Regions from separate parts of the Streptomyces phaeolivaceus genome, predicted to be linked through region 3. Evidence: riboswitches for the same ligand, from Rfam matches in the RefSeq annotation. Region 3 holds a riboswitch; each other region holds the start of a gene.
What was found. A riboswitch is a leader RNA that binds a small molecule or an ion and turns the genes downstream of it on or off. The one in region 3 is predicted to bind cobalamin.
Positions count from the first base shown of each region.

Region 1: it holds a riboswitch for cobalamin, as region 3 does, so the genes downstream of both, metE (5-methyltetrahydropteroyltriglutamate--homocysteine S-methyltransferase) here and F9278_RS02475 (energy-coupling factor ABC transporter permease) in region 3, are expected to answer to the same signal.
Region 2: it holds a riboswitch for cobalamin, as region 3 does, so the genes downstream of both, F9278_RS33235 (ribonucleoside-diphosphate reductase subunit alpha) here and F9278_RS02475 (energy-coupling factor ABC transporter permease) in region 3, are expected to answer to the same signal.

Region 1 covers NZ_CP045096.1:9,729,915-9,735,551, forward strand. The annotation lists partial or broken gene F9278_RS44260 (TetR family transcriptional regulator) at 1-6, shown strand, start outside; gene metE (5-methyltetrahydropteroyltriglutamate--homocysteine S-methyltransferase) at 209-2,527, opposite strand; cobalamin riboswitch at 2,699-2,922, opposite strand; partial or broken gene F9278_RS44270 (3-hydroxyacyl-CoA dehydrogenase family protein) at 2,956-3,096, opposite strand; partial or broken gene F9278_RS44275 (malate synthase) at 3,102-4,070, opposite strand; partial or broken gene F9278_RS44280 (short-chain fatty acyl-CoA regulator family protein) at 4,097-4,573, shown strand; gene F9278_RS44285 (APC family permease) at 4,613-5,637, opposite strand, start outside.
Region 2 covers NZ_CP045096.1:7,166,256-7,171,892, forward strand. The annotation lists gene F9278_RS33220 (GlxA family transcriptional regulator) at 1-337, opposite strand, end outside; gene F9278_RS33225 (hypothetical protein) at 431-652, shown strand; gene F9278_RS33230 (ribonucleotide-diphosphate reductase subunit beta) at 664-1,674, opposite strand; gene F9278_RS33235 (ribonucleoside-diphosphate reductase subunit alpha) at 1,674-4,085, opposite strand; cobalamin riboswitch at 4,209-4,344, opposite strand; gene F9278_RS33240 (GNAT family N-acetyltransferase) at 4,408-4,914, opposite strand; gene F9278_RS33245 (nucleoside hydrolase) at 5,062-5,637, opposite strand, start outside.
Region 3 covers NZ_CP045096.1:454,944-460,580, forward strand. The annotation lists gene F9278_RS02465 (Nickel transporter NicT) at 1-620, opposite strand, end outside; partial or broken gene F9278_RS02470 (ATP-binding cassette domain-containing protein) at 829-1,378, opposite strand; cobalamin riboswitch at 1,534-1,716, shown strand; gene F9278_RS02475 (energy-coupling factor ABC transporter permease) at 1,747-2,454, shown strand; gene F9278_RS02480 (energy-coupling factor ABC transporter substrate-binding protein) at 2,466-2,921, shown strand; gene cbiQ (cobalt ECF transporter T component CbiQ) at 2,928-3,683, shown strand; gene F9278_RS02490 (energy-coupling factor ABC transporter ATP-binding protein) at 3,685-4,527, shown strand; gene F9278_RS02495 (amidohydrolase family protein) at 4,509-5,378, opposite strand; gene F9278_RS02500 (L-rhamnose mutarotase) at 5,375-5,637, opposite strand, start outside.

The DNA of each region.
Region 1 (5,637 bases), 9.3 Mb from region 3:
ATCTGACGCGCCACCCGGCCGGATCGGGTCTTCCGGCCGGGGTGGGCACAGGGGATCGCGTCCCGGGTATGGCGAAGGGCTTCCGCGAGGCGTCACGCCTCGCGGAAGCCCTTCGGCCGGGAGCGGCCTCACCGGGCTGTGCGTCTCCCCCGGCTACCGGCCTCCCCGGACTCCCAGTTGTCCGCCTTCCCGGGCGGTCGACCCCGCGTCAGGACGCGGGGAGTTCCGCGCGGACCGTACGGGTGGCGGCGACCAGGTTCTCCAGGGCGGCGCGGGTCTCGGGCCAGCCCCGGGTCTTCAGGCCGCAGTCGGGGTTGACCCACAGGCGTTCGGCGGGGACGGCCTTCAGCCCGGTGCGCAGCAGGTCGGCGGCCTCCTCGGCGCTCGGCACCCGGGGCGAGTGGATGTCGTAGACCCCGGGTCCGGCCTCGCGGGGATAGCCGTGGGCGGCGAGTTCGCGGGCGACCTGCATGTGCGAGCGGGCGGCCTCCAGGCTGATGACGTCGGCGTCGAGGTCGTCGATGGCCTGGACGATGTCGCCGAACTCGGCGTAGCACATGTGCGTGTGGATCTGGGTGTCCGGGCGCACGCCGCTGGTGCTGAGCCGGAAGGCCTCCGTGGCCCAGGCGAGATAGGCCGGGCGGTCGGCGGCGCGCAGCGGAAGGGTCTCGCGCAGCGCGGGCTCGTCCACCTGGACCACCGAACTCCCCGCCCGCTCCAGGTCGTCGACCTCGTCGCGCAGGGCGAGGGCGACCTGGCGGGCGGTGTCACCGAGGGGCTGGTCGTCGCGGACGAAGGACCAGGCGAGCATGGTGACGGGCCCGGTGAGCATGCCCTTGACGGGCCGTGCGGTGAGGGACTGGGCGTACGTCGTCCAGCGCACCGTCATCGGCTCGGGGCGGGAGATGTCGCCGGCCAGGATCGGCGGGCGGACATAGCGGGTGCCGTAGGACTGGACCCAGCCGTGCTGGGTGGCGAGATAGCCGGTGAGCTGCTCGGCGAAGTACTGGACCATGTCGTTGCGTTCGGCCTCGCCGTGCACCAGGACGTCCAGGCCGGTCTTCTCCTGGAACGAGATCACCTCCTGGATCTCCGCCTTGACGCGCTCCTCGTACCCGGCCGTGTCGATCCGGCGCGCGCGGAGATCGGCGCGCGCCGTGCGCAGTTCCCCGGTCTGCGGGAAGGAGCCGATCGTGGTGGTCGGCAGCAGCGGCAGCCCGAGGTGGGCGCGCTGGGCCGCCGCGCGCTCGGCGTACGGCTGCGAGCGCCGGGCGTCCGCCTCGGTGACGGCCGCCGCGCGCGCCCGGACGGCCGGGTCGTGGGTGATCGGCGAGCCTGCCCGGGAGGCCAGGTCGGCGCGGTTGGCGGCGAGTTCGCCGGTGATCGCGTCCGTGCCCTGGGCGAGGCCCTTGGCGAGGGCGACGATCTCGCCCGTCTTCTGCCGGGCGAAGGCGAGCCAGCGCAGGATCTGCGGCTCGATGTCCCGCTCCGGCGCCGCGTCCAGCGGCACATGGAGCAGCGAGCAGGAGGCGGCGACATCGATCCGGTCGGCCAGCCCGAGCAGCGTGCCGAGCGTGGCGAGCGAGGCCGACAGGTCGTTCACCCAGATGTTGCGGCCGTTGACGACCCCCGCGACCAGGCGCTTGCCCGGCAGTCCGCCCACGGCGGCCAGGGCGTCCAGGTTGGCGGCGGCGGCCTCCGTGAAGTCCAGGGCCAGGCCCTCGACGGGGGCCTTGGCCAGGACGGGGAGCGCGTCCCCGAGCCGGTCGAAGTAGGAGGCCACCAGCAGCTTCGGCCGGTCGGTGAGGGCGCCCAGGTCACGGTAGGTCCGCGTCGCGGCGTTCAGTTCGGCCGGGGTGCGGTCCTGGACCAGGGCGGGCTCGTCCAACTGCACCCACTGCGCGCCCGCCGCGCGCAGATCGGCGAGGACCTCGGCGTACACCGGCAGCAGCCGGTCGAGAAGGGTGAGCGGGTCGAAGTCGGCGGCCACACCGGGCGCGGGCTTGGCGAGCAGGAGGTAGGTGACCGGGCCGACCAGCACGGGCCGCGCGGCGAGACCCAGGGCGAGCGCCTCCTTCAGCTCCGCGACCTGCTTGGCGGAGTCGGCCGTGAAGACGGTGTCCGGGCCCAACTCGGGCACCAGATAGTGGTAGTTGGTGTCGAACCACTTCGTCATCTCCAGCGGCGCGACGTCCTGCGTGCCGCGCGCCATGGCGAAGTAGCCGTCCAGCGCGTCGGTCTCCACGGCCCCGCGGTGCCGGGCGGGGAGCGCGCCGACCATGACGGTGGTGTCGAGCACATGGTCGTAGTACGAGAAGTCGCCGGTGGGCACCTCGTGGATGCCGGCCCCGGCGAGCTGCCGCCAGTTGGTCCGGCGCAGTTCGGCGGCGGTGGCGCGCAGGGCGTCGGCGGTGACCCGGCCCTTCCAGTAGCCCTCGATCGCCTTCTTCAGTTCCCGGTTCGGGCCCTGGCGGGGGTAGCCGTACACGGTGGCCCGTGCTGCCGCGGCTGCGGACTTCGCTGTCACGGAGATCTCCTTCGCGAGATGAATCCCTGGGATCCCGGCGACGGGACGCGAGCGCGAAGGGGTGACGAACCGGACGGAAATCGGCCTCGCGCGACAAGGCGCGGCCGTGGCTTGTCCGATATGTGCGCCGACCCGCCCACGAGGTCACCGGGATGTCCGCGCACGGAGTGGTCCGCGCACGGGCAGTTGGCAGGTCTTCGGACTCGTGGGCACGCCCTCCCGACCGGAGGACACCTACTGGCCGTCGCTTCCCAGACCCTGTTCGTCGGGCCCAGTGCGTATGACGGCGGTCGTTCCCACTCACCGCTGCGGGGCAGTCCCGGATTCCCACCGGGTTCCCTCTTGCGACGCATCCCGTCTGGCGGACGGGGCGAACCAGCTGCACAGGTCAGCTTAGGCCCTGTCGTCACCTTCCCGCCCTCCCCCCGTCAGCCGTGGTCGTACGTGTGGAACCCCAGGCCGGTCTTCCGGCCGAGCAGTCCCGCCTCCACCATCCGCTGGAGCAGCGGGGGAGGCGCGTACAGCGGTTCACGGAACTCGTCGTACAGGGACTCCGCGATGGAGGCGACGGGTGGTGCGGGCGCCCGCCCAGCACACCGTCGAACACCTCACGGCACACGGGCACCAGCGCCGGATGGGCGACCCAGGAGCCGTCGAAGCCGTCCTCCGCCTCCCGTTCCTTGTCGAGGCGGACCTCGGCGAGCGCCGCCTCGTACGCGGCCGGGTCCTCGCCGGGCACCTGGGCGGCCATTCCGCCGATCGCGTGGGCGCCACGCCTGTGGTAGGTGCGCACCAGCAGTTCGGTGCAGGCGCGCAGAAACGGCGCGGTCGTGGTGACCTCGGCGCGGTCCGGCAGCAGGAAGTCGGTGCGGTGACCGAACGTCTTGATCAGACTGAACAGATAGTCCCAGCGCCCGGCGTTCAGGCCCGCGCCGTGCTCCCGCAGCTCATGGAGGATCTCCTCCCTCTCGAACGCGGCGGTGATCGTCTCGATGAGGACCGTGGCCCGGATCGTGCCCCGGGGGATGCCGAGCAGATCCTGCGCGGCGACGAAGATGTTGTTCCACAGCCGGGCCTCGTAGCGGTTCTCCAGCTTCGGCAGAGAGAAGTACGGCCCATGACCGGCGTCGATCTGCCGCCGCCCGCAGTGGAAGAGATACAGCCCGAAGTCCACGAGCGCGGCGGGCACCGGCCGGCCGTCGTAAGCGAGATGCTCCTCGTCGAGATGCCAGCCGCGCGGCCGTACGACGATCGTGGCGAGCCGCTCGCGGTCCTTGAGGCGGTACTCCTTGCCCTCGGGCGTGGTGAAGTCGATGCGCCGCTCGACGGCGTCCAGCAGACTGAGCTGGCCACCGACGATGTTGTCCCAGGTGGACGCGGTGGCGTCCTCGAAGTCCGCCAGCCACACCTGGGCACCGGAGTTGAGGGCGTTGACGGTTATACGGCGCTCGGGCGGACCGGTGATCTCCACCCGGCGGTCGGTCAGACCGGGGGCGGGCGGGGCGACCCGCCAGGTGGGGTCCGCGCGGACGGCGGAGGTGACCATTCGGTGAGCGTCGGTCGGCGCTGCTTCGCGGGGTCCCCTTCTCCTTCGTCCGGGTCGACCGGGCGGGCAACATGTCCAAACGGCAGTCCGCGACCGGCTTCCACTTCTCCCGGGCCGGCGGCACCTGCCCCCTGTGGAACGTGTACGAGGCGTTCGCGGCGCCCGGCCGTATCCATGTCCAGGTCGCCGAGATGCCCGACGGCGGACGGTATCTGTGGACGGCCCGTGCGCTGACCCGCCACCGGGGCGGCTGGGGCGAGCCGGGCAAGACCTTCGCCATCGGCCTCGGCTGCGAGATCCGCCACGCCCACCGGCTGGTCTACTCCGACGGCCTCGACCTCGCGAACGCCTCCGCCGCCACCCCCATCGGCATGGGCTGCCGCCTCTGCGAGCGCCTCGACTGCCCGCAGCGCGCGGTGCCGCCCCTCGGCCGTCCGCTTCGGATCGACCTCAACAGCAGCGCGTTCGTGCCGTACCCGGTCGCGGACTCCTCCACCTGACCCCGGTCCACCTGACCCCGGTGGGTGCGGCCCGGCCGGTCAGCCCACGTGGACCCGGGGGCGCCGGGCCCGGTTCCGCTCCGCCTCGCGCAGGACCTCCCGGGTGACCGGGGCGACCTCGCCCTGGCCGAAGAGGAAGAAGCGGAGGAAGTTGGCGAACGGGCCGCCCTCGGTCCACTCGAAGTAGATGTGCGGTATCGCCCCGGTGGAGTCCCGGACATGCAGCAGCAGGGCGGCCAGCGCGTTGGGGATCGAGGAGGACTCCAGCGTCAGCACCCGGTAGCGGCCGTGCATCACCTCGCCCCGCACGGTCAGGCCCGCCTCGAACTCCGAGGGGTCCGTCACCGTGACCTCCACGAAGACGAAGTCCTCGGCGCCGGGCACGTCGTTGTCGTGGCGGATCTGTTCGATCTTCTCGCGGTACTCCGCGAGGTCGCGGTTGTCGGGCTCGTTGGCGATGAAGCGGATCTTGCGGTGCGCGATGTCCCGGACGAAGCGCTCCGCCGTCGTGTCCAACCGGACGCTCGTGACGCGCAGTTCGAAGGCGCGGGCCAGACGGGAGAGGAGGGAGACGAGGATGATGCCGGCGATGAAACAGGCACCGATCTTCACACCGTCGGGGCGTTCGATGACGTTCAGGACGGTGGTGTAGAGGAAGACCGCCGAGATGACACCGAAGGCGATGGTCCAGTTGCGCTGGCCGGCCTTGCGGGCGGCGATCGTCACCGCGATCGCCGCCGAACTGATCAGCACCAGGACGCCCGTCGCGTAGGCGCCGCCCTGCGCGTCCACGTCCGCGTCGAAGATCCAGGTGACGAGGAAACCGACCAGGGTGAAGACGATGACCATGGGGCGCACCGCGCGGGCCCAGTGCGGTGCCATGCCGTACCGGGGGAGGTAGCGGGGCATCAGGTTGAGCAGTCCGGCCATGGCGGAGGCGCCCGCGAACCAGAGGATGGCGATCGTGGAGACGTCGTAGACGGTGCCGAAGGCGCTGCCCAGATAGTCGTGGGCGAGATGGGCGAGCGCCCGGCCGTTGGCGTCGCCGCCCGGCTCGAACTCCT
Region 2 (5,637 bases), 6.7 Mb from region 3:
GCACGAACACCCCCGAGCACACGCTCAGCACCCGGGCGCCCCGGTCGGCGGCCCGGCGCAGCGCGTCCAGCAGGTCGGCCGGGTAAATCCGGTGCACATAGCTGTCACCCGCCGGTACGACCACCAGATCGGCCTCTTCGAGCCGGTCCAGGCCGTACGAGGTGGAGACGGTGAACCCGGCGTGCGTCCGCAGGGTCGGGCCCTCCGCCGACGCGACCGCGAAGTCGTACACCGGCAGGCCCTCGTCGCTGCGGTCGAGCCCGAAGACCTCGCTGACGACACCCAGCTCGAAGGGATGGACTCCGTCCAGGACGATGGCCGCGACGTTTTTCAGCATGCTGCCAGTGTGCCTCGGATGTGGCAGGAATTCGAGGGGGTGCGGCAGTCCTGCCACTGTTTGTCAGGGGCGTTCGGCGCGACAGTGGTGTCCATGGATACGACACAGCTGCAAGGACTCATCGGAATGCTGGCCGTTCTCGGACTGCTCGCCCTGGTCGCGCTGCCGGCGATCATCGGCGTCGTGCACGACCGACGGATCGACCGGCAGCTCAGGGAGGCGCCGGCACGTACCGCCGCCCGGGACGGCGCCGCCCCGGAGCGGCACGTCCGCACCACCTCCGGGCACGGACACCGTGCCGCCCGAGCCGCCTGATCCAGGGTGGCTCAGAAGTCCTCGTCCAGGTCGACGGTGCCCTCCACCGCCACCTGGTACGCGGACGGACGCCGCTCGAAGAAGTTGGTCAGCTCCTGGACACCCTGCAGCTCCATGAAGGAGAACGGGTTCTCCGAGCCGTAGATCGGGGCGAAGCCGAGGCGGGTGAGGCGCTGGTCGGCCACACACTCCAGGTACTGCCGCATCGACTCGGTGTTCATGCCCGGCAGACCTTCACCGCACAGGTCGCGCCCGAACTGCAGCTCGGCCTCGACGGCCTCCTTGAGCATGTCCGTGACCTGCTGCTGGAGCAGGTCGTCGAAGAGCTCCGGCTCCTCCTTGCGGACGGTGTCCACCACCTCGAAGGCGAAGGACATGTGCATCGTCTCGTCGCGGAACACCCAGTTGGTGCCCGTGGCCAGGCCGTGCAGCAGACCCCGGCTGCGGAACCAGTAGACGTACGCGAAGGCGCCGTAGAAGAACAGGCCCTCGATGCACGCGGCGAAGCAGATCAGGTTGAGCAGGAAGCGACGGCGGTCGGCCTGGGTCCGCAGGCTCTCCAGCTTCTCGACCTCGTTGATCCACTTGAAGCAGAACTCGGCCTTCTCCCGGATGGACGGGATGCTCTCCACCGCGTCGAAGGCGGCGGCCCTGTCCTCCGGGTCGGGCAGATAGGTGTCGAGCAGCGTCAGATAGAACTGGACGTGCACGGCCTCCTCGAAGAGCTGACGGCTCAGATACAGCCGCGCCTCGGGGGAGTTGATGTGCTTGTAGAGGGTCAGCACGAGGTTGTTCGCCACGATCGAGTCGCCCGTCGCGAAGAACGCGACCAGCCGGCCGATCATGTGCTGCTCTCCCTCGGAGAGCTTCGCCAGGTCGGCGATGTCCGAGTGGAGGTCGACCTCCTCGACGGTCCAGGTGTTCTTGATCGCGTCCCGGTAGCGCTCGTAGAAGTCCGGGTAGCGCATCGGGCGGAGAGTCAGCTCGAAGCCGGGGTCGAGCAGGTTCTGGTTGCTGGGCATTACTGGCAGGCCTCGCAGGACTCGGGGTTCTCAAGGGAGCAGGCGACCGCATCCGGGTCGGCCGACTGCTGGACGGGGATGGTCTTCTCGGGCTGGGCCGAGGTCTGCTCCCGGGCCCGGCCCTGGGCCGCGCGGGCGATCCGGGTCGCCGGGCGGGAACGCAGGTAGTAGGTGGTCTTCAGACCCGACTTCCAGGCGTACGAGTACATCGAGGAGAGCTTGCCGATGGTCGGCGTCTCCAGGAACAGGTTCAGCGACTGGGCCTGGTCCAGATACGGGGTGCGCGCGGCGGCCATGTCGATCAGGCCGCGCTGCGGGATCTCCCAGGCCGTGCGGTACAGGTCGCGGACGTCCTGCGGCACCCAGGTGAAGCCCTGCACCGAGCCGTTGGACTCGCGCAGCGCCTCCCGGGTCTGCGCGTCCCACACCCCGAGCTGCTTCAACTCGGCCACCAGGTACGAGTTGACCTGGAGGAACTCGCCGGACAGCGTCTCGCGCTTGAACAGGTTGGACACCTGCGGCTCGATGCACTCGTACACACCGGCGATCGAGGCGATGGTGGCCGTCGGCGCGATGGCGAGGAGCAGGGAGTTGCGCATGCCCGTGGTCGCGACACGCTCGCGCAGGGCCGCCCAGCGCTCCGGCCAGGTGAACTCGACGCCGTAGTGGTCGGGGTGCAGCACCCCGCGGGCCGTACGGGTCTTCTCCCAGGCCGGCAGCGGGCCGTTGCGCTCGGCGAGGTCGGCGGAGGCCTCGTACGCGGCGAGCATGATCCGCTCGGCGATCCGCGTGGACAGCGCCTTCGCCTCGGGGGAGTCGAAGGGCAGACGCAGCTGGAAGAAGACGTCCTGGAGGCCCATCGCGCCGAGGCCGACCGGCCGCCACTTGGCGTTGGAGCGGCCCGCCTGCTCGGTCGGGTAGAAGTTGATGTCGACGACGCGGTCGAGGAAGGTGACGGCGGTACGGACGGTCTCGTCCAGCCGCTCCCAGTCCAGGTCGCCCGTCGTCAGGTCGACGAAGGCACCCAGGTTCACCGAGCCCAGGTTGCAGACCGCGGTCTCCCCGTCGTCCGTGACCTCCAGGATCTCCGTGCAGAGGTTGGAGGAGTGGACGACATGGCCCGGCTCGGCCGTCTGGTTGGCCGTGCGGTTGGCCGCGTCCTTGAAGGTCATCCAGCCGTTGCCGGTCTGTGCGAGGGTGCGCATCATGCGGCCGTACAGCTCGCGGGCCGGGATGGTCTTCTTCGCCAGGCCGTCGCCCTCCGCCTTGCGGTACGCGGCGTCGAACTCCGCGCCCCACAGGTCGACCAGCTCGGGCACGTCGGACGGGGAGAACAGCGACCACGGCTCGTCGGCGTTCACCCGGCGCATGAACTCGTCCGGGATCCAGTGCGCCAGGTTCAGATTGTGCGTACGCCGGGCGTCCTCACCGGTGTTGTCGCGCAGCTCCAGGAACTCCTCGATGTCGGAGTGCCAGGTCTCCAGGTAGACCGCGGCTGCGCCCTTGCGCCGCCCGCCCTGGTTCACCGCGGCGACCGAGGCGTCCAGTGTCTTCAGGAACGGCACGATGCCGTTGGAGTGCCCGTTGGTGCCCCGGATCAGCGAACCGCGCGAGCGGATACGGGAGTACGACAGACCGATGCCGCCGGCGTGCTTCGAGAGGCGGGCCACCTGGTGGTAGCGGTCGTAGATGGAGTCCAGCTCGTCCAGCGGGGAGTCGAGGAGGTAGCAGGACGACATCTGGGGGTGTCGCGTACCGGAGTTGAAGAGGGTGGGGGAGGAGGGGAGGTAGTCGAGGCGGCTCATGAGCCGGTAGAGCGCGGCGACCTCGTCCATGGCGCGCGGGGTCTCGTCCTCGGCGAGGCCGGCGGCGACGCGCAGCATGAAGTGCTGGGGCGTCTCGATGACCTTGCGGGTGATCGGGTGCCGGAGCAGATAGCGGCTGTGCAGGGTGCGCAGACCGAAGTAGCCGAAGCGGTCGTCGCCCGCCGGGTCGATCAGGGTGTCGAGACGCCCGGCGTGCGCCTGGGCGAACTCCGCGGTGCGGTCGGCGACCAGACCCTCCCGCCGGCCCACCGTGATGGACTCGGTGAACGTCGTGACGCCCTGCGAGGCGGCCTCGGCGCGGATGCCGATGGCCAGCAGTCGGGCGGCCAGCTTCGAGTAGGCGGGGTCCTCGGAGATGAGGCCCGCGGCGGCCTCGGTGGCCAGCTCGCGCAGCTCCGCCTCGTCGGCCCGCGCCGACCGGCCGCGCAGGGCGGCGGCGGCGACCCGGCCGGGGTCGGCGTCGGGGAGGTCGACGGTCAGCTCGGTCAGGGTCCGCAGCAACGCGGTACCGGGACCGTCGGTCTCCGTCGCCGGGGTGGCTGAAGCCGGTTCGGCTGAAACCGGGTCGGCTGGCGCGATGGTCACGTGGGGCTCTCCCTCGCTCGGCAAGGGGCCTTGCGGAGGGCAGGCGGCAGCACACGAGCGCACGGCGGCGTCGCGTCCACCGGCCCATTCCACGAGGCCCGGACGTCAGGCACCCGGACCGGTCGGCCGGGCGCGCTGTCGGCAGGTGTTCGGACTGAACAGGCGTGCGCAAATGGAGAGGTACGCACGCGAGTACACCGTTGCGGGACAGTTCCGGATTCGCACCGGATTCCCCTGCGGCGACAGCGAGCATGAGCATACATCTAGTGCCGGGGCGCGGTGTCACCCCCACATGTTGTGTCGCAATCGACTTCGCAGGGTGTCAGAGCGTCAACTCATAGGTGATCAGCGTGAGGTCGAGGAGGTCGGGGAAGGGGTTCCAGTCGCGCTCCGGTGTGCGGGTGAAGCCCAGGCGTTCGTAGACGCGGTGGGCCGCGTGCATGCTCCGTTGGGTCGACAGCACGACGCGCGCACAGCCCTCCACGGTCCGGGCCCGCTCCAGACAGGCCCGCACGAGGGCCTCGCCGACACCCCGGCCGCGCGCCGACGGGGCGACCGCGAGCATCCGTATCTCGGCCTCTCCTGTACGGGCGATGTCGGCCATGGGGCCGCCCGCCGGGACGAAGGTCACACCGCCGAGCACCCGGTCGTCCGCCACGGCCACGAGCACATCGGCCGCCGCCGCCCGCTTCGCGACGTCCCGCAGCTCACCGAGGTACGCGTCGCTCTCCCCGAAGTCCAGCAGTCCGTCGCCGAGGTAGGCCTGCGCGGTGATCTCGCCGAGGGCGGCGTACTCGTCGGGAGCCGCTCGCCTGATCGTGATGTCCATGCGTCGCAGTCTGCATCAGGGGCGACTTCACGTGACCGGGGTTTTCCACAGGCGCCGTCGTTCATCGGATGATCGGCCCGAGTGGGCCGGGACAGGGCAGGGGGCGGGACAGAGCAGGGTGGGGTGGGGCGGGGTGGGGCAGGGCGTTCAGGTCGTCGTCGGCCATCGCGGCAGCGTCGCCACGAAGTCCTGGCTGAAGTCGCGGGTGCCCGGACCCAGGGCGACACGGCCGGTGGTGCGGAGGCGGGCCGTCAGGGCGGGGGACTCGGGGTAGTGGACGCGCCCGGCGGCGGCCGGTACGAACACGGTCTGGCCGCGCGTGAGTTCGCTCGCGCACTCCACGACGACGGCCCCGTCGGCGGCCTTGACGAACGCCTCGTCGCCGCAGACGCCCACGGCCAGCGGATCGTGCAGCGGGCAGGTGCCGTCGCCGCCGTGCCGGGTGTAGGCGTCCATGTACGTGCGCATCAGCCGGGCGGCCAGCGCCGTGCCCGGACCCGCGGCCTCCAGCGCGGCGAGGTCGGCGGGGCGGAAGAGCCAGCGGTGCGAGGCGTCCAGGTCGACCATGGTGAACGGGATGCCGGAGGAGAGCACGATCTCGGCGGCGTCCGGGTCGGCCCAGATGTTGAACTCGGCGACGGGGGTGATGTTGCCGGGGACCTGGGCGGCGCCGCCCATGAACACGAACCTGTGGACGCGGCGGGCGAATTGGGGGTCCTCCAG
Region 3 (5,637 bases):
AAGCCGAGGCCGAACAGCAGGCCCAGCGGGAACATCTGCCAGGGCTCGGTGATCGACCTCATCAGCCGTCCCAGGAGCCGGTTCATGAGGCCGCGGCTGTTCAGCCGCTCCTCCAGGGCGGCCTCGTCGAAGGTGCCCGAGCGCATCTCGCGGAACACCTTCCAGATCCCCACCATGACCACCAGGTTGATGATCGCGATCACGTACAGGAAGGTCCCGGAGACGGTGGTGCCGAGCCAGCCGGTGATGTCGTGCAGGGTGGAGTCGTCGTCTCGGACCGGTCCGGCGAGCGCCTTGACGCCGAGGGTGAGGAGGAAGGTGAGGGCGAAGACGATCGACGAGTGGCCGAGGGAGAACCAGAAACCGACCGACAGCGGGCGCTGCCCCTCACCCATCAGTTTGCGGGTGGTGTTGTCGATGGCGGCGATGTGGTCGGCGTCGAAGGCGTGCCGCATGCCCAGGGTGTAGGCGGTGACGCCCATGCCGATGCCGAAGGTCTTGCCGCCGACGCCGTAGTGCTCGGGGGCGACGATCACCACGAGCGTGAACCAGCCGATGACATGCAGCGCCAGGATGAATCCGGCCATCCCGCCGAGGCTCGCCCACTCCTTTCGGGTCAGCGAGGCGCGGATCCGACGCCAGGAGGGACCGCTCCTGGCGGTGGGGGCCGAGGCGGCGGTGTCGGTGACAGGAGCCATGGGGTGGGTGCCTCACTCGTCGTGACTCGTCGTGCGGTGTGCGTCCGGTCCAGCCCCCACAGCCTTGTGCAGTGCATGCGCAGCTGCAAGAAGGTCGCAGTAAAGCTCGTGCCACGTTTCGGTCAGGCGAGGCTCCCCCGGTGGACCGTGCGGTCGCACCAGCGCCCGAGCAGTGCGCGGTCGTGGACGCGTCGAGCATGGCGGTCATCTCGTCGCGGATCAGCCAGCGGGGGCGCGGCACCAGGGCGCGGGCGAGGCAGGCCCGTTGGAGCTGGCCGTCGCTGACCTCGTGGGGGCGGCGGGTCAGCAGGTCGGGGGGGGAGGCCGACCGTGGACGCCAGTTCGGCGACCCGGGCCGGTGCCTCCGCCCGGCGGCCGGTGGCCCTGAGGGGTTCGGCGATCAGGTCGGTGAGCCGCAGCCGGGGGTCCGCCGACAGTCCGGGCTGCCGGAAGACGACGCCGAACGCGGTGCGTTGCCGGCGCGGGGCACGATGCCGCCAGTGCCGTACGGGCTCGCCGTCGAGGGCCAGGGTGCCGGAGTCGGGGCGGTGCCGGGTGACCGCGGCCGGGCCGGCGGTGGCGGTGGCGGTGGCGGTGGCGGTGGCGGTGGCGGTGGCGGTGGCGGTGGCGGTGGCGGTGGCGGTGGCGGCATTGAAGCGCAGGCCGGGCCCCGGGGCCAAGGGCGGCCAGGTGTGCGATCGGTTCCGGCCATCCGCCGTCGGCGTGCCCAGGCTCGCGCAAGGCGTGGGAGGGGTGGGGCGTGCGCCGTGCTGTGAGCTGTTCCACGGCGCCCTCGCGCCCCTCGTCTCCGCTTGTCAGCGCCCTTATGTGGGCACTACTGTCACCACGCCTTGGTGAACGGGAAATCCGGTGTCATGCCGGTGCGGCCCTCGCCACTGTGATCGGGAAGTCCGGCTCCGGCCCTCACGGGCAGCCACTGGGTCTTCGGACCCGGGAAGGCGGAGCATGGGCGGTGGGACCCGTAAGCCAGGAGACCGGCCAAGGCGCGTCAACCATCCACGAGGTGCTGGAGAGGGTCTGCTGAGCCATGCACATAGCCGAGGGTTTCCTTCCTCCGGCGCACGCGATCGCCTGGGGCGTCGCGTCCGCGCCATTCGTCGTCCACGGAGTCAGGGCACTCACCCGTGAGGTCAAGGAGCACCCCGAGAGCACACTGCTGCTCGGTGCCTCGGGTGCCTTCACCTTCGTCCTGTCCGCCCTGAAGCTGCCGTCGGTCACCGGGAGTTGCTCCCACCCCACCGGCACCGGTCTGGGCGCCATCCTTTTCCGGCCACCGATCATGGCGGTCCTGGGCACCATCACCCTGCTCTTCCAGGCGCTGCTGCTCGCGCACGGCGGTCTCACCACGCTCGGCGCCAACGTCTTCTCGATGGCGATCGTCGGGCCCTGGGCGGGCTATGGCATCTACCGGCTGCTGCGGCGGTTCGACGTGCCGCTGATGGTCACGGTGTTCTTCGGCGCGTTCGTCGCCGACCTGGTCACCTACTGCGTCACCAGCGTGCAGCTGGCGCTCGCGTTCCCCGACCCGAGCAGCGGTTTCCTGGGCGCGCTCGGCAAGTTCGGCTCCATCTTCGCCGTCACCCAGATCCCGCTCGCCGTGAGCGAGGGCCTGCTCACGGTGCTGGTCATGCGTCTGCTGGTGCAGTCGAGCAAGGGTGAACTGACCCGGCTCGGCGTGCTCCTGACCGGCAAACGCGACCGCTCCGAGACCGAGATCGAGGCGGTGGCCCGATGAGCAGGAACACGATGACCAAGAACACGAAGATCAACGTCCTGCTGCTGCTCGTCGTGGCCGCGCTCGCCGTGCTGCCGCTGGCCCTCGGCCTCGGCGACCACAAGGAGGAGCCCTTCGCGGGCGCCGACGCCGAGGCGGAGACGGCGATCACGGAGATCCAGCCGGACTACGAGCCCTGGTTCTCCCCGCTGTACGAGCCGCCGTCCGGTGAGATCGAGTCGGCGCTGTTCGCCCTCCAGGCGGCGCTGGGCGCGGGTGTCCTCGCGTACTACTTCGGCATCCACCGGGGCCGCCGCCAGGGCGAGGCGCGGGCACTGGCCCGGCCGGACGGGACCGGGGGCACGGGAGCCGCCGGGGAGGCTGCGGCGGACCCGGTGGGCGCGACGGCCGCGCCTGCCTCGAAGGTCGCCTCCGGTGACGACAGCTCGTCCGGTGGTGCCGGGGAGTCCCCCGCCGGGCGGGTCTGACCCCGCGTGCTGCCGATCGACGCGGCGGCGCACAGCAGTCGCTGGCGCCGCCGCCATCCCGTGGACAAGGCCGTGCTCGGGCTCGGCCTCACCGTGCTGGCGATCTCCCTGCCGCCCTGGCCCGGCGCGGCCCTGGTCCTGCTGACCGCACTCGTGGTGCTGCTCGGCCCGGCCGGTGTGCCCGGCCGTCGGCTGTGGCGGGCCTACCGGGTGCCGCTGGGTTTCTGTGTGACCGGCGCGCTGCCGCTGCTCGTCCAGGTCGGCGGGCCCGACGGGTTCGTGACCCTGGCCGACGGCGGCCCGGTCCGCGCCGGGGAGCTGCTGCTGCGCACCTCGGCCGCCTCCCTCGGCGTCCTGCTGTTCGCGTTCACCACCCCCATGTCGGACCTGCTGCCGCGTCTGGTGAAGGCCGGGGTGCCCGCGCCGGTCGTGGACGTGGCTCTGGTCACGTACCGCATGAGCTTCCTCCTGCTGGACTCCGTGCGCCGGATCCGGGAGGCGCAGGCGGCCCGGCTGGGGCACACCACCCGGGCCGCGACCTGGCGTTCGCTCGCGGGGCTCGGCGCCACCGCGTTCGTCCGGGCCTTCGACCGGGCGGCCCGGCTGCAGACCGGGCTCGCCGGGCGCGGGTACGACGGCACCCTGCGCGTCCTGGTGCCCGAGGCCAGGGTCTCCGCCCGGTTCACCGCGGCCAGCGTCGCCCTGCTCGCGGCCGTCGCCGCCCTCACCCTCGTACTGGACTCGTCATGGAAAGGCCGCTGACATGAGCGAGCCCGTGCTGGTCGCCCTGCGGGGCGCGTCCTTCGCCTACGAGGACGGGCCGCCCGTGCTCGGTGATCTCGACTTCGAGGTGGCCGAGGGGCGCGCGCTCGCCCTGCTGGGCCGCAACGGCAGCGGCAAGACCACGCTGATGCGGCTGCTCAGCGGTGGACTGCGGCCCCGGACCGGCGAGTTGACGGTCGAGGGGCGGGCGGTGACGTACGACCGCAAGGGGCTGACCCGGCTGCGGACGACGGTGCAGCTGGTCGTGCAGGACCCGGACGACCAGCTGTTCGCGGCGTCCGTGGCGCAGGACGTGTCGTTCGGGCCGCTGAACCTCGGGCTGTCCGACACGCAGGTACGGGCCCGGGTGGACGAGGCGCTCGGCGCGCTCGGTATCGCGGCGCTCGCCGACCGGCCCACCCATCTGCTCTCCTACGGCCAGCGCAAGCGCACCGCCATCGCCGGCGCGGTCGCGATGCGGCCCCGGGTGCTGGTCCTCGACGAGCCGACCGCAGGACTCGACCCCGACGGACAGGAACGGCTCCTCGCCACCCTGGACGAGCTGCGGCGGTCCGGCACCACCGTGGTGATGGCCACCCATGACGTCGACCTCGCCCTGCGCTGGGCCGACGACGCGGCGCTGCTCACCCCGTCCGGCGCGCGCACGGGCCCGGTGGCCGCGATGCTCGCCCGCACCGATCTCCTCCAACAGGCCGGGCTGCGGCTGCCCTGGGGCATCGCCGTCGCCCAACTCCTGCGGAAACAAGGTCTGTTGAGCGACGAGGAGACCGGTCCGCGTACACCGGAGGAGCTGGCGGCCACCGCTCAGATCCGCAGGCCGTAGGCGCGGACGGCGGTGCCCTCGAAGACCTCCCGCTGTTCCGCCACGCTCAGCCCGGACGTCAACGAGCGGGCCGCGTCGAGGACTTGGGCATAGTCCGCCGCGAGTCGACAGACGGGCCAGTCGGAGCCGAACATCAGCCGGTCGGGGCCGAAGGCGTCCAGCACGGTGTCCGCGTACGGGACGAGGTCGGCGACGGACCAGGACTTCCAGTCCGCTTCCGTGACCAGGCCGGAGAGCTTGCAGACGGTGTTGGGGAGCGCGGCCAGCCGCCGCAGCTCCCCCGCCCATGGCTCCTGTTGGCCGGAGGCGATGGGTGGCTTCGCCAAGTGGTCAAGGAAGAAGGTGAGTTGGGGGAGGTGGGCCGCCGCTTCCACGGCGGCGGGCAGCTGGTGGGGTTTGACCAGGAGGTCGTAGGCGAGTCCCGCGTCGGCGACGGCGGACAGACCGCGCAGGACGTCCGGTCGGACCAGCCAGCGGGGGTCGGGTTCGCCCTGCACCTGGTGGCGGATGCCCACCAGACGCTCGCCACCGGGGCCTTCGCGGAGTTCGGCGAGGGTCTCGGCGACGGCGGGCGAGGTGAGGTCGGTCCAGCCGACGACCCCGGCGACCAGATCGCTGTCGGCGGCCAGCGCCAGGAACTCGGGGGTCTCCTCGGGCACGGTGATCGTCTGCACCAGGACCGTGGCGGTGACACCGGCGGCGCGCGCCTCCGGTTCCAGGTCACGGAGGGTGAAGTCGCGGCGCAGTGGGGCGAGTTCGGGTCCGGTGATCCAGTCCTGGTCGCGGACGGAGAGGTCCCAGACGTGGTGGTGGGCGTCGACGATCCCCGGGCCCGCATACGCGCCGGTCACAGGGTCCACACCGCGGGCAGGCCGGCGTCGGAGCCCTCCGCCGAGTAGTCGTGGACGACGTCGAGGAGGTCGGCCATCCGGGCCTGCCAGGCGATGTTGACCGGCAGCCCCTCCAGCTCGGCGATCATCGCCGGGTAGTCCTCGACCTCCAGCAGATGGAAGAGGTCGGTGCCACCGCGCCAGATCGTCCACTCGCTCACCCCGGCGGCACGGATGGCGGCGGTCAGTTCCTCGGGGACCTCGCGGTGGGCCGCCTCGT